2 regions of the Micromonospora sp. NPDC007208 genome follow, and region 1 is predicted to be linked to the other one. Evidence: riboswitches for the same ligand, from Rfam matches in the RefSeq annotation. Region 1 holds a riboswitch; the other holds the start of a gene.
What was found. Region 1 has a riboswitch for cyclic di-AMP ahead of ACFYL6_RS14055 (coiled-coil domain-containing protein). Riboswitches for the same ligand answer to the same signal wherever they lie in the genome.
Positions count from the first base shown of each region.

Region 1 (7,352 bases):
GGGTCAGGCCCGGGGGGACGCCTTCGAGGTGGGAGTGTCGGCGAAGAGCGCGAGCAGGTCGCCGACCTGCCGGTCGGCCTCGGCGGGGTGCCGGAACCGGCCGGCCGGGTTGAGGGTGTACTCGTTGCGTCGCCCGACCCGGGTGCGGTGCAGGTAGCCGCCCGCCTCCAGGTCGGCGACGATCGCCTGCGCGGCCCGTTCGGTCACTCCGACCTCGGCCGCGACGTCGCGCAGCCGGGCGGTCGGATCGCGGGCGATGGCCAGCAGGACGTGCCCGTGGTTGGTGAGGAACGTCCAGTTCCGTCCGCCGCCGGTGTCGCCCGTCACGGTGCTCGCCATCGTGTGACCGCCTTTCCGGATGTCCGCCTGCCCTCACGAGAGTCTTGTCCGCCCTGCCCGGGGAAGGTTGCCCAGGGGGCGGCCGGAGTCAACGTATGAAATTTAAATCACGCATACCTTGACGCATCTTACGGTGCGTGTGACGGTGGAGCACGAGCCAGCGCCCGCCCGCCCGGCCGGCGGAAAGCCGGCTTGACCAGGCCAGATGCGTCGAGACGAGGTGCGGGATGAGTCATACCGGGAGCTCCGGCGGTCAGCCGGGTCCGCAGCGGACCACCGACCGGGCCACCGCGCTCAGCGAGCCGACCCGTGCGTACGCCGAGCTGATCGCCGGCAACCGGCGCTTCGTCGGTGGCGCCCCACGCCACCCCAACCAGGATGCCGAGCACCGGGCCGCCGTGGCCGACGGGCAACACCCGTTCGCGGTGATCGTCGGCTGCTCCGACTCCCGGCTGGCCGCCGAGATCATCTTCGACCGGGGGCTCGGCGACCTGTTCGTGGTCCGCACGGCCGGGCACACCACCGGCCCCGAGGTGCTCGGCAGCGTCGAGTACGCGGTGACCGTGCTCGGCACTCCGCTGGTGGTGGTGCTCGGCCACGACTCGTGCGGTGCGGTGCAGGCCGCCCGGGAGGCCGCCGCCACCGGTACCGCGCCGAGCGGGCATCTGCGCGCCGTGGTCGACGCCGTGCTGCCCAGCCTGCGTCGGGCCGATGCCGAGGGCGTGGATGACATCGACGGCATCGTCGACATCCACATCGCACAGACCGTCGAGACGTTGCTCGGGCAGTCTTCCGTGCTGGCCGACGAGGTGGCGCGGGGGCGGTGCGCGGTGGTGGGGGTGTCCTACCGGCTGGCCGCCGGAGCGGTACGTCAGGTGGCCGCCGTGCCGGCTGGCTTCGCGACGCTGGACACCCCGGCCGGATCGCCCGAGTCGACCGACCCGGCCGCGCCTGCCACCGTCTGACGCGACGAGGGCCGCTCCGCGTCACGCGGAACGGCCCTCGACGGTGATCGTGCGGGTCAGAGCAGCGACATGTGGACGTGGTCGGTGTGGTTCGACGGCCCGCTGTACGAACTCCAGCCGGTGGCCGGGAACCAGATCTGCCGGTTCCAGATCACGTAGTAGATGCCGAGCCGGTCGGCGTTACGGATGAGGAACGCGGCGACGTTGTTGCCGTACGTCCGGGTGTCCTCGTTGTGCCAGGGGGAGAAGCCGCTCTTCTGCAGCGACCAGTCGCAGGCACGGCCCTTCGGGTGCTCCCACGGCCCGCCGGGGCGGTAGCAGCCGACGAACCGGTTGAAGCCGGCCCGCTTGACCTCCTTGTACGCGTGCAGCGTGCGTGGCGTGATGCAGCCGGACGTGGTGGGGTCGTTCTCGCTGCACGACTGGGGTTTCCAGTCACCGTCGGCGGTGCGACCCGGGCCGATCTTCGCGACCGGTGAGGTGGCGTCCACCAGGCCGCCGGTGAAGCCCTTTCCACCGACGAGGGAGAGCGCCTTGTCGGCCTCGCTCTTCCGCTTGGCCATCAGGGCGGTCTGCTTCTGCTGCTCCCGGACCTCCGTGTCGAGGGCGAGCTTCGCCTGCTCGGCGCGGGCCTTCACCTCGTTGACCTCGGAGAGCTTCTTCTCGTTGACCATGTTCATCTCGTCGAGCATCCCGGCGCGCCGGACGAACGAGTCGGGAGCTTCGCTCTCCAGCAGCATCGCGACCGCGCCGATCCGGCCGGTCCGGTACGCCTGGGCGGCGATCTGCCCGACCTGCGGGGCCAACGCGTCCAGGTCGGCCTTGGCCCGGTCGACCTCTGCGGCCAACTCGCCCTGCCGCTTCTTTGACTTGTCCAGCTTGGACTTGGCGGCGGAGTAGTCGCGGTTGGCCTGCTCGATGACATCGTTGAGCAGCTTGGGTTCGCCGTCCTCCTCGTGCCCGGACGGTGTGGGGGTCGTCGGGGCGGCGTGGGCCGGGAGGGGCCCGGCGAGCACGGTCAGTGCGGCGATCACGGCCACCACGGGTGTCATCCAGCGGCGTAGGGGTGCCGTCACAATGTTCCCTTCCGTCGACCGCCGACCGGGTTAGCTGACGGGTTCGGGGCGGAAGTGGCCCCTACCGCTGACGCGGATTCACCCCAGGTACCTGGGTCCCCGGCTCGCCGGCTGGCGATTGGGCGGTGGCACCGCAGGCGCCGCTTCGCGCCTTCATCGGTAACCGGCAGCGAGGTTACCCGAGAGTCGACCGGGTGAGCTACGCCTGGATGCCGACCAAAAGCGTCATTTCGCCATAGCGTTGAGTGACCAGTGACGCGGTTCTCAGGGTGGATGCCCGATCTGGTCACGCTGAGGAGTGTCACCATGCCGTATCCGTGCTCCTGTTCGACTCCGGCCACCGGTCGGTGGCCTCGGATGGGGGTGCGGGCCGCGTCCGGTCCGGCTCGTCGGAGCCGGCCTTCCGCGGTGAGCTGAGTGCGGCCAGTGCCTCCGTGCGGTCCGGCTGGGGCCGGGGCGCGGGAGCGTCGGTGGACGGCGTGGCCTCGGTGCGCCCGGCGGCGGTCACCACCGCGGCCAGCCCGGTGGTCAGCGGTACGGCGGCGATCAGACCGAGGGTGGCGACCGCGCTGCGGACGATCTCCTGCGCGAGGAACTCACTGGTGAGGATCTGCCCGATCGGCCGCGAGTCGGCGGTGAGCAGGAGCAGCAGGGGCAGTGACGCGCCCGCGTACGCCAGCACGATGGTGTTGACAGTGGAGGCGATGTGCGCGCGGCCGACCCGGGTGGCCGCCCGGTACAGCTGCAACCGGGTCAGCCCGGGGTTGGCGTTGGCCAGCTCGGTGACGGTGGCGGCCTGGGTGACCGTCACGTCGTCGAGCACCCCGAGCGACCCGATGATGATCCCGGCGAGCAGCAGACCGTGCAGGTCCACGTCGCCCTGGAACATCGACAGGGTGGTGGCGTCTTCGCTGCCGAAGCCGGTGAGGTGGGTCGCGGCCGTGGCGATGGTGGCGAGCACGCCGGTCAGCACCAGGCTGCCCAGGGTGCCGAGCACCGCGACCGAGGTCTGCGCGGTGACCCCGTGCGTCAGATAGAGCACCACGAACATGATCAGGGCCGCGCCGACCACCGCCACCAGCAGTGGCGACCTGCCGGCGCCGATGCCCGGCAACACGAAGGTGAGCAGGATGGCGAAGCTGGCGGCCAGCCCGGCGAGCGCGGCCAGACCCCGCCACCGACCGAACGCGACGATCGCGGCCGCGAAGACCACCGCCAGCCACACCATCGGGGTGCCGCGTTGGTGCTCGGCGATGTTCCAGTTGCTGGTGGTGGGATCGGTGGGATCGGCCAGCTCGACCAGGATGACCTCGTCACCGACCTCGACCCGGGGCGCGCCGGGCCCGTCGGGCACCGGTGTCCGTACCTGTTGGCCGGCGGCCGGCCCGTCGTCCACCCGGACGTCGACCGTGCCGCACCGCCCCTCGCCGACCCTCGGTGTGCCCTCGGGAACCGACGGCACCGGCGGGCACGGCTCACTCACCACCCGGGTGACCGTGCCGGGGTGGCGCGGCACGTCCGCACCACCATCGGTCTGCGGTGACCCGCCGCGCGGCCAGAGCAGCGCCGCGGCGAGCACTGTGGCGACGAAGAGGGGTACCACAGTCACGACGAGGATCCGTCGCACCCGTGGTGGGGCGGACGGCGCGGGGTGAGTGTGGTCGGCGGCCAAGGCGAGAACTCCCAACGATCCGGTGCGGGGTACGGGTCAGCGTGCCGGGCGGTTCACCGTTTCGGTGGAAACGCGGCGAACGGCGGGGGGGGATCGCTGCCTGATCACCACTTGATCACGGACGGTCAGTGTTCGGCCCGGTCGGCCGGGGGCGACGCCACGTCGCGGCGGCGCCGGTGCCCGACTGTGCAGCGGCATACGGAGGGCCATCGTGGGAGATGCTAGCCAGCCCACCCGAGGGTCGCAGGTCGTGGCGGAGTGTCGGGCGGTCGAACCGCCCGCGTGGCGGACCCCGGCCCGTCAGCCGCGCTTCATGAGCCGGCCGACCGCCGCCATCATCTCGGTGGCCATCTCGTCGGCCCGACCCTCGGCGGCGCCCTCGTGCATGCAGTGCCGGGCGTGCCCGTCGAGCAGCCCCAGGGCCACCTTGTCGAGGGCGGCCTGGATCGCGGAGATCTGGGTGAGCACGTCGATGCAGTAGCGGTCGTCGTCGACCATCTTCTCGATGCCCCGGACCTGCCCCTCGACGCGGCGGAGCCGCGCGAGCAGTTGGTCCTTGCTGGCGGTGTATCCGCGGATCGGGGTGGGTGCGGTCATGTCGACCAGGATAGCGTACCCCCAGGGGGTATGGTACGGTCGTGTCCGGATGAGATACCCCCACCGGGTACCGGTACCGTAAAGGAGACGCTCCGATGGTCAACACGACGTATCAGGTGCAGGGCATGACCTGTGGGCACTGCGTCAGCGCGGTGAGCGCCGAGGTCAGCGCCATCGCGGGCGTGCGTGACGTCCAGGTCGACCTCGCCGCCGGCCGGGTCACCGTCAGCAGCGACCAGCCGCTGGACACCGCGGTTGTCCGGGCCGCCGTCGACGAGGCCGGCTACGACCTCGTCGACGCGTGATCGGAGGGCCGGCGTGCGTACGGTGACGAGACTGGCCGGGTTCGCCGTCGGCCTGGCGGCGGTCTTCGGCGCGACCTACGGGGTCGGCCGGGTCGTCGACCGCACCCCGGTGGTCGAGGGCCGGCACGACGCTGCCGCCATCCCGGCGGCGGACGAGCGGGGCGGTACGGCCGACCGGCTTCCCGGCGGGCTGCTCGTCTCCGAGCGCGGCTACAGCCTCGAACGGGTCGACGCCCCGGCCGGCGAGTTCGCCTTCCGGATCGCCGGCCCGGACGGCCGCCCGGTCACCCGTTACGAGGTGGCGCACGACAAGCGGATGCACCTGATCGTCGCCCGGCGGGACCTCTCCGGCTTCCGTCACGTCCACCCCGAGCTCGCCCCGGACGGCACCTGGCGGGTCGACACCCCGCTGACCGGCCCCGGGCAGTGGCGGGCGTTCGCGGACTTCACGCCGACCGGAGGCGAGCCGCTGACCCTCGGCGTGGACGTGACCGTCCCCGGTGAGCTGACCGAACAGCCGTTGCCCGCCCCGGCGACCAGCACCACCGTCGACGGCTACACGGTCACCCTGACCGGAGCGCCGCAGCCCGGCCGCACGTCGTCGCTGACCCTGACCGTCAGCCGGAACGGGCGACCGGTCACCGACCTGGAGCCCTACCTGGGCGCGTACGGGCACCTGGTGGCGCTGCGCCGGGGTGATCTGGCGTACCTGCACGTGCACCCGGACGGCACGCCCGGCGATGGGCGCACCCGGCCCGGTCCGGCCGTCACCTTCCTCGCCGAGGTGCCCTCGGCGGGCAGCTATCGGCTCTACCTCGACTTCCAACACGGCGGGCGGGTGCACACCGCCGAGTTCACAGTGGTCGCCGGCGCCGCACCGACCGCAACCGCCCCCACCCCGAGCGGGCCCGCGCCGACCGGCGGGGCCGACCACGGCACCCCCGGGCACGGACACAACTGACGGGACCAGACGATGACCACCACCAGCAGACCGCTGCCCGAGGCACCCAACCGGATCGAACTGGCGATCGGCGGGATGACCTGCGCCGCGTGCGCCGCCCGGATCGAGAAGAAGCTCAACCGGATGGACGGGGTGAGCGCCACCGTCAACTACGCCACCGAGAAGGCGACCGTCCGGTACGCCGATGGCGTCACGCCGGACGACCTGATCGGGACCGTGCAGAAGACCGGCTACACGGCGGCGCTGCCGGCCCCGCCCAGCGCGGAAGCTCCGGTGGACCCGTTGCGGGGGCCGCGTACCCGGCTCTGGGTCTCGGTGGCCCTGAGCGTGCCTGTGGTCCTGCTGGCCATGGTCCCGGCCTGGCAGTTCGACTACTGGCAGTGGCTGTCGCTGACCCTGGCCGCCCCGGTGGTGGTCTGGGGTGGGCTGCCGTTCCACCGGGCCGCCTGGACCAACCTGCGGCACGGCGCGGCCACCATGGACACCCTGGTGTCGCTCGGCACCCTGGCCGCGTTCGGCTGGTCGCTCTGGGCGCTCTTCCTCGGTGACGCGGGGATGCCCGGGATGACGCACCCGTTCCGCTTCGACATCACCCGGACCGACGGCGCCGGCAACATCTACCTGGAGGCGGCCGCCGGGGTCACCGTGTTCATCCTGGCCGGTCGCTACTTCGAGGCCCGGTCCAAGCGCACCGCCGGCGCCGCCCTGCGCGCCCTGCTCGACCTCGGCGCCAAGGACGTGGCGGTCCTGCGCGACGGCGTGGAGACCCTGATCCCGGTGGACCGGCTCGCCGTCGGTGACCGGTTCGTGGTCCGCCCCGGGGAGAAGATCGCCACCGACGGGGTGGTCGAGGAGGGCACCTCCGCGGTCGACGCCAGCATGCTCACCGGTGAGTCGGTGCCGGTCGAGGTCGCCCCGGGCGACGGTGTGGTCGGCGCCACGATCAACGCCGGTGGACGGCTGATCGTCACCGCCACCCGGGTCGGCGCGGACACCCAGCTCGCCCGGATGGCCGACCTGGTCGAGCAGGCGCAGAGCGGCAAGGCGGCCGTGCAGCGACTGGCGGACCGGATCTCCGGTGTCTTCGTACCGATCGTCATCACCCTCGCCGTCGGCACGCTCGGCTGGTGGCTCGGCACCGGGGCCGGCCCGACCGCCGCGTTCACCGCCGCCGTGGCCGTGCTGATCATCGCCTGCCCGTGCGCGCTCGGCCTGGCCACCCCGACCGCGCTGCTGGTCGGCACCGGTCGGGGCGCCCAGCTCGGCGTGCTGATCAAGGGCCCGGAGGTGTTGGAGTCGACCCGCCGGGTGGACACCGTGGTGCTCGACAAGACCGGCACGGTGACGACCGGCCGGATGACGCTGGTGGACGTGGTGCCGGCCAGCGGCGTGGATCGGGCCGAGCTGCTCCGGGTGGCCGGGGCGGTGGAGGCCGCC
Region 1 covers NZ_JBIAFG010000005.1:473,236-480,587, forward strand. The annotation lists gene ACFYL6_RS14045 (helix-turn-helix transcriptional regulator) at 4-339, opposite strand; gene ACFYL6_RS14050 (carbonic anhydrase) at 567-1,304, shown strand; gene ACFYL6_RS14055 (coiled-coil domain-containing protein) at 1,361-2,380, opposite strand; cyclic di-AMP (ydaO/yuaA leader) riboswitch at 2,385-2,515, opposite strand; gene ACFYL6_RS14060 (YibE/F family protein) at 2,682-4,052, opposite strand; gene ACFYL6_RS14065 (metal-sensitive transcriptional regulator) at 4,353-4,649, opposite strand; gene ACFYL6_RS14070 (heavy-metal-associated domain-containing protein) at 4,745-4,954, shown strand; gene ACFYL6_RS14075 (hypothetical protein) at 4,968-5,915, shown strand; gene ACFYL6_RS14080 (heavy metal translocating P-type ATPase) at 5,928-7,352, shown strand, end outside.

Region 2 (7,352 bases), 470 kb from region 1:
CTGGCCCAGCCGGTCGACCTGGGCGCGTTCGCCCGAGACGAGTGGCTCATCGAGAACGGCCTACACCACGTCCGCGATGTGACGTTCCGCGAGGACGCCCACCGCGCGAGAACCCGCAACGGCCCCGCCGTGTTCGCCACCCTGCGTAACACCGCGATCGGCTACCACCGCCTCAGAGGCGCAATCAACATCGCCCGCCACCAGAACCGCCAACCGCCGATCAACCCAACTCATCGACGCAGTCACGTAACGTCACCGGTTTTACGCAATGGCCCTGCGGGTCAGGCGCCGCCGCCACCACGTCGTTCGGCTCGGCGAGTCGATGACCGGGGTGCCGGCTTCGATAACCATCTTCACTGCTTCTTCCCGGAACTGCGGGGAGAAGGTTCTCTTTGCGCTTGGCACCTGTTTCCCTTCCCAGATCAACCAATTCTACTTGGTCGGCCTGTTCGGAAAACCCATGGCAGCCCACTTTGAGCCCGTCGCAGACCACCGTACACGCGTCGCCGACGCCACGGTTCTTGAGCTCGCTCAGGACGCTGAGCCAGAACGCGGCACCTAGCCGCCGCCGGCCCACATTCGGCAGGCATGGGCCCTCTAACGGTGGGCCATACACCCCACCCGACGACCATGACACCTCACCTATCTGCGCGACCTCGAATCGATTGAAGTAGGGCGGGCATGCCTCGCCTTGGCGATCGTTGAGCTGCAGAAATTCACTGATCACACTAGCCATGCCCGCCCTACCGTCGTCGGCAAGTGGCGCTTCTACGCACCGATCTTACAAGTACAAGCCGACGCAGGAACACGTAGCTTATTGCTAAAGTTCTGGCGCTTCTTCTCTAGTCGCTCGAGCCGCCGTCACACAGCCCGCCAACTCCTGGCTGAAATGCCGAGGTTGCTCCGCTCTTGCCCCGCAGTCAACGTTACGGCCGTACCAGTGCACGACGCGCCGCTATACAAGACGACGACCCAATTATTCATGTTTTCGGCAGACCTGTGCGTAGCACTACCATCCGTTGTACAGTATTTACCGAGTGAATCGGCGTAGAAACTACCGGTGTAATTTGTACCGGTCCAGAGGCAGAGCTTCCCAAGATGATTTAAGTTGCACTGTGAACGACTGGCAGCCGCAGGGCTTCCGACAGTTGCGGTTGTGGCGGCCACTACAATTGCCGACGAAAGCACAATCCGCGCCAAAGGCTTGAGCTTCAATACAGCCTCCCCAATCAGTTATAGGCACCGATGACTATAACTCATCTATTGAGACATGCAAGGCTTTGCTTTGGGCCCGCTGCCATGTAAGGTTGGGGGCAGTCGTCCATTGACGACGAATAAGATCGTGCTCACTTCCGGACAACCCGCAGTTCATCGCGGTACTCAAGGGGATCCAGGTGCCCTGCCTCGACGGCGGTCGGCCCCTGACGCCCGGACCGGGCCTGACGGAGAAGGCGTACATCACCAGGGGCGCTCCACTTACTACTACCGCGGATCACTACGTAGACGATGAAGGTTCTTCGCGCCAATAGTCGTCTGCGAAGAAAAGCCGCTCGTGTCAGTCTCCCACGTTGTCTTCGGTGCCGTCGCGGATGATCGCGGCGAGGATCGGGCACGTAACGGGCACGGCCAGCGCAAGAAGCGGTAGGAACGATCGAGGCCCCCAGCCAGGGAACCTGTCCTGAGTTGGGGCCTCGCGGTGGAGCGGGTGACGGGAATCGAACCCGCACTGTCAGCTTGGGAAGCTGATGTTCTGCCATTGAACTACACCCGCAAGCGGCACCACTGTACCTGAGTCGTCGAGCCCGTGCACCCAGGCACCCCCGGTGACCGCAGGTGTCCGGGGACCGTGTCGCCCGGGTCGGCCGGGGTGATCCACTCGGTTTCCTGAAAGTCGGGGCATCCGGAGCGCCGGGATAGCGCAGTTTCCCTGAAGTCGAGTGGATCATGCGGGAGTGGCGGCCCGGCAGGTGTGGCGGGTGTGGCAGGCATGCGCATCGGTGCCGGCCCCGTCACGACGGGGCCGGCACCGATGATCTTTCGGTCGTGGTCAGGCGGCCGTGCACTGGACGTCACGGCTGAGGCGGGTCGGGCGCGCCTGCGGGACGGCGAAGGGCGCGGCCGCCGCCGACGGGGAGTTTGGGTCGAGCCACACCCGAACGGCCGGCCGGCCCGGCGCGAGGCCCGGAATGCCAGCGATGTGCTGCTCACGGCGGGTGAGCATCGCCACGTCGACGGTGAACTCGAAGAGCCTCCAGTCGACCTGCGGCTCGGCCCGGGCGCTCTGCGCCAACTGCGCCACCCGGACCGGATCGGTCACCGGACGGGCGCGCCCCGCCACGTACGCCTCGTCGTCGCTCTCCTCGGCGGGGAACGAGTGCAGCGCGTAACGGCCGTCACGTTCGAGGTCGCGGCGCTTGGGCGAGTCGATGATGAAGCAGAACAGCCCCTCCGCGCTGATGACCGGGGAGACCGGATGGACGCGGGGCCCGCCGTCGGCACGGACCGTGGCCAGATAGCCGAAGCCCGGCCCGTACTGCTGGAGGAGAACGCGGATCCCGTCGGCGAGTCGGGGCTCGTCGGCGGCGAATTCGGACCAGGAAGCCATGCGGGCATTCTATCGAACAAATGTACGAGCAGCGACCTCGACGCGCTGGTCACCGGCACCGAATCCGGCCACTTTTGGCAGCGCGGCTATGGTGGTCCGATGCTGCTCTCCGACCGCGACCTGGTCTCCGAGATCAAGGCTGGCACGCTGGGCCTGGAGCCGTTCGAGCCGACCCTGGTCCAACCGTCCAGCATCGACGTCCGACTCGACCGGCTGTTCCGGGTCTTCAACAACCACCTCTACACCCACATCGACCCCGCCATGCAGCAGGACGACCTGACGTCGGTGGTCGAGGTCCCCGACGGCGAGCCGTTCGTGCTGCACCCGGGGGAGTTCGTGCTCGCCTCGACGCTGGAGGTCATCTCGCTGGGTGACCAGCTCGCCGGTCGGCTGGAGGGCAAGAGCTCCCTGGGCCGGCTCGGGCTGCTCACGCACTCCACCGCCGGCTTCATCGACCCGGGCTTCTCCGGCCACGTGACGCTGGAGCTCTCGAACGTGGCGAACCTGCCGATCACGCTCTGGCCGGGCATGAAGATCGGGCAGCTCTGCATCTTCCGGCTCTCCTCGCCGGCCGAGCACCCGTACGGCTCGGTGGTCTACGGCTCGCGCTACCAGGGCCAGCGGGGGCCGACGCCAAGCCGCGCCTGGCAGCACTGGCGCACCTGGCCGACCCGCTGAGGCCGACCCGCTGAGGCCGACCCGCTGAGGCCGATCCGCTAGAAACAGAACGACGAGGGCCCGCCGCGACGAATCGCGACGGGCCCTTCGGTCACCCGGGGTCAGCCTGGGCGGCCGTAGCTGTGGATCGGGCCGTCGTCGACCTTCTTCATCTTGACCGGTTGACCGGCCTGCGAGGCGTGCACCACCCAGCCGCCGCCGACGTACATGCCGACGTGGTGGATGTCGCTGTAGTAGAAGACCAGGTCGCCGGGGCGCAGGTCGCCCCTGCTGACGTTCTTCGTGACGCGGCTCTGCGCGGCGGCGTTGTGCGGCAGCGACACGCCGGCCTTCGCCCAGGCGGCCAGCATGAGCCCGGAGCAGTCGTACGAGTTCGGACCCTCGGCACCCCAGACGTAGGGCTTGCCGATCTGGGCGCAGGCGAACTTGACCGCGGTGCCCGCGGCGCCGCCGGGGTAGCTGCCCGGGCAGGGCGCCGGGCGCAGCGGACCGCCGCCACCGTTGCCGTACACCTTGAGGCGCAGCTTCTGCAGGCGGTCGATCTCCTCGTTGATCTGCTTCTTCTTCGCCGCCAGCTGAGCTTCGGTGCGGGTCAGCTGGGCCACCATCTCGTCCAGCGGCGCCTTCTGCGCGGCCAGCTGGTCGCGCAGGTCGGCCACCTGGCGTACGTCCTTCTGCTGGTTGTGCGCGAAGCGGTCGAGCATCTCCAGTTGGCCGACCACCTCGCTGGGCGACCTGCTGCCCAGCACCGCGTTGACGGTCGAGACGTTCTCGCCCTTGTAGGCGCGTACGGCCAGGGCGCTGACCTTGTCCATCGCGGCGTCGACCTGGCGCTCCAGCGGAGTGATCCGGGCGGCCAGCGCGTCGGCCTGCCTGCGCTTCGCCGCGAGGTCGGTGCGGGTGGCGTTGTGCCGTTCGATGATCGGTTCGAGTTTGTTCCAGTCGGCGTCGATCTGGCGCTCGATCTCGGCGACGGACGGGTCGGCGTGGGCCGCCGTGGCACTGCCGGTCAGGACGACGGCGATGCTGGCCAACGCGGCGAGTGCGGTGGTGAAGCGGGACCAGCGTGGGCGCGGCACGATCGACGCCGGGCCGGCTGATGCCGACCGCTCGGACGACGGCCGCGGGGCATGGAGTGCCACCGGGGTTCCGTACTCCTTCTTCCTGACCGCCTACCGGGTTAGCTGACGGGTTCGGGCGGGAAGTCGGCGCCCTACCGCAGTGGTTGCGGATTCACCCCGAGGGACCTGGGTCCCCGGTTCGCTCGGAAACGACTCGGCGGTGTCGGTCCGTTACCGCCCGGGCTGGGCGGAGCTGCTGTCGGGCCGACGAATGACCAGAGTAGAGACGCTTGTTACCGATCCGCAACCCGTGCGGCCGTGACACTCCGTACCGATTGGAAGAGGCCACGGACCGTGTGTGAAGAATTCTTTCCGCGCGCTTCGATAGATGGAAAGGTATTGACGTGACCTCCCGGGCGGCGCGATGGTGACCTGACCTCACTCCGAGAGAATCTAGGGGGTTCGATGCACCATCCAACCCTGTCGACCGGCTGGCGCGCACTGCTCGCCGCCACCGTGGTCGCCGCCGCGACCACGGTGCCACTCTCCGTCGGCCCGGCCGCCGCCGCACCCACCACCGACCGCCAGCAGCAGTACGCCGCCGCGGCCACCGAGTACGGCGTACCGACCGTGGTGCTGCTCGGCGTCTCCTACCTGGAGTCGCGCTGGGACACCAACGCCGGCACACCGAGCACCAGTGGCGGCTACGGCCCGATGCACCTGACCGACGCCCGGCACGTGGCCGCCCTCCCCGGGGGCGGTCACCACGACGCCGGTGCCGAGGACCCACGCGGCGACGACTCCCGTCCCGCCCGGGTGCCCGCGCCCCGGCCGGTCGAGGCCCCCGCGCCGTCCACCGCCGCGTTGCAGACCGTGGACGCCGCCGCCTCGCTGACCGGCGCCACCCCCGAGGCACTGCGCACCGACGCGGGCCTCAACATCCGGGGTGGGGCCGCGCTGCTGAGCGCGTACCAGAGAGATCTGGGCGCGCCGGTGGGCGCGGACACCGACCCGGCGGCCTGGTACGGCGCGGTGGCCCGCTACTCGGGCGCGGACAGCGCCGACGCCGCGGCGGCCTTCGCCGACGAGGTCTTCACCACCGTCGGCGCGGGCGCGTCGCGGGTGACCGACGACGGCCAGCGGGTCACCCTGCCGGCCAGCGCGGTGCGGCCCGAGCGTTCCTGGTTGGACCGGCTGGGCCTGCGCCGGCTGGCCCGCCCGGACGGGGTGGAGTGCCCCAGCACCATCTCCTGCGAGTGGATCCCGGCGCCCTACGAGGCGTTCGGCGACGGGGACTACGGCAACCACGACCTCTCCGACCGCCCCGCCCGGCAGAAGATCGAGTACATCGTCATCCACGACACCGAGGCGAGTTGGGCGACGACCCTGCAACTCGTCCAGGATCCGACCTACGTGAGCTGGCACTACTCGCTGCGCTCGGTCGACGGGCACATCGCCCAGCACGTGAAGACCAAGGACGTCGGCTGGCACGCCGGTAACTGGTACGTCAACGCGAAGTCGATCGGTCTGGAGCACGAGGGCTTCGCGGCGCAGGGCACCTGGTACACCGAGGCGATGTACCGCACCTCGGCGAAGCTGGTGCGGCACCTGGCGCTGCGGCTGGGCATCCCACTGGACCGCCAGCACATCATCGGCCACGACAACGTGCCCGGCACCATCGCCTCGACCGTGCGGGGAATGCACTGGGATCCGGGCCCGTACTGGGACTGGACGCACTACTTCGACCTGCTGCACGCGCCTCGACTGGACACCGGCACCCCGGCCACCGGGCTGGTCCGGATCGACCCGGACTACGCCACCAACCGGCCGGCGTTCACCGGCTGTGTCACCGCGGGCGTGCCCTGCGCGCCACGCGGCTCCTCGGCGGTGGTGCTGCGCAGCGCACCGTCCGCGGACGCGCCGCTGGTCAACGACATCGCGCTCCGTCCGGACGGCACCCCGAACACGATGACCGTGTCGGACCACGGGGCCCGGGCATCCGCCGGGCAGACGTACGCGCTGGCCGGGCGGCAGGGTGACTGGACGGCCATCTGGTACCTCGGCCAGCGGGCCTGGTTCCACAACCCGACGTCCGCGCCGACCGCAAGTTGGACCGTCGGCGTCGTGGCCACGCCGAAGCCCGGACGGACCACCATTCCGGTCTACGGACGGGCCTACCCGGAGCAGGCGGCGTACCCGGAGGGCGTGCCCTACCAGGCGATCTCGCCGCTGCAGTACACCCTGGCCGCCGGTCAGCGGTACGCCGTCGGCGCGGTGCTGGCCGGCGAGTACTACCGGGCCAGTACGTTCGACGGCTCCTCGCCCGGCGACTGGACGGTGATTCGCGGCAAGAACCGCTACGCGCAGATCCAGTTCGGCCACCGGATCATGTACGTCGACCTCGCCGACGTGCAGCTGTTGCCGTCCCCGGTGGGCGCGCCCCGCTGAGAACCACGACGGCCCCCGGTCGGTGACCGGGGGCCGTCGTGTTGCGCGAGGTGGATCAGCCGGGTCTGCGGAAACCGGCGATCGGCATGGTGGTGATGCTGGACACCTGCACCGGCTTGCCGGCACGTGGCGCGTGCACCATCTGGTTGTTGCCCAGATACAGCCCGACGTGACTCAGGCCGGAGAAGAAGAAGACCAGGTCGCCGGGGCGGGCGTCGGCCCGCGAGACGGCCTTGCCCTCGTTCCACTGGTCACCCGTGTGGTGGGTGAGGTAGATCCCGGCCGCCTTGTAGGCGTACTGGGTCAGCCCCGAGCAGTCGAACGAGTTCGGGCCGGTGGCACCCCAGACGTACGGCTTGCCGACCTTGCCGCAGGCGGTCCTGATCGCGGTGCGGGCCGCCGCGCTGACCACTCCGTTGATGGTCGGGCAGGCCGCGGTCACCACCGTGGTCTTCGGCATCGACGCCTCGAGCTGCTTGATCTCGCCGTCGATCTGCTTCTTCTTCGCCGCCAGCTCGTTCTGCTGCCGGGTCTGGGTGACGATCAGCGCGTCCAGCTTC
Region 2 covers NZ_JBIAFG010000005.1:3,164-10,515, reverse strand. The annotation lists gene ACFYL6_RS11850 (hypothetical protein) at 1-477, shown strand, start outside; partial or broken gene ACFYL6_RS11845 (transposase) at 473-559, opposite strand; gene ACFYL6_RS11840 (peptidase inhibitor family I36 protein) at 862-1,167, opposite strand; tRNA gene ACFYL6_RS11835 (tRNA-Gly) at 1,698-1,771, opposite strand; gene ACFYL6_RS11830 (pyridoxamine 5'-phosphate oxidase family protein) at 2,048-2,605, opposite strand; gene dcd (dCTP deaminase) at 2,705-3,283, shown strand; gene ACFYL6_RS11820 (NlpC/P60 family protein) at 3,385-4,362, opposite strand; cyclic di-AMP (ydaO/yuaA leader) riboswitch at 4,439-4,574, opposite strand; gene ACFYL6_RS11815 (N-acetylmuramoyl-L-alanine amidase) at 4,810-6,792, shown strand; gene ACFYL6_RS11810 (NlpC/P60 family protein) at 6,848-7,352, opposite strand, start outside.
Region 2: another riboswitch for cyclic di-AMP. It lies ahead of ACFYL6_RS11820 (NlpC/P60 family protein); the one in region 1 lies ahead of ACFYL6_RS14055 (coiled-coil domain-containing protein).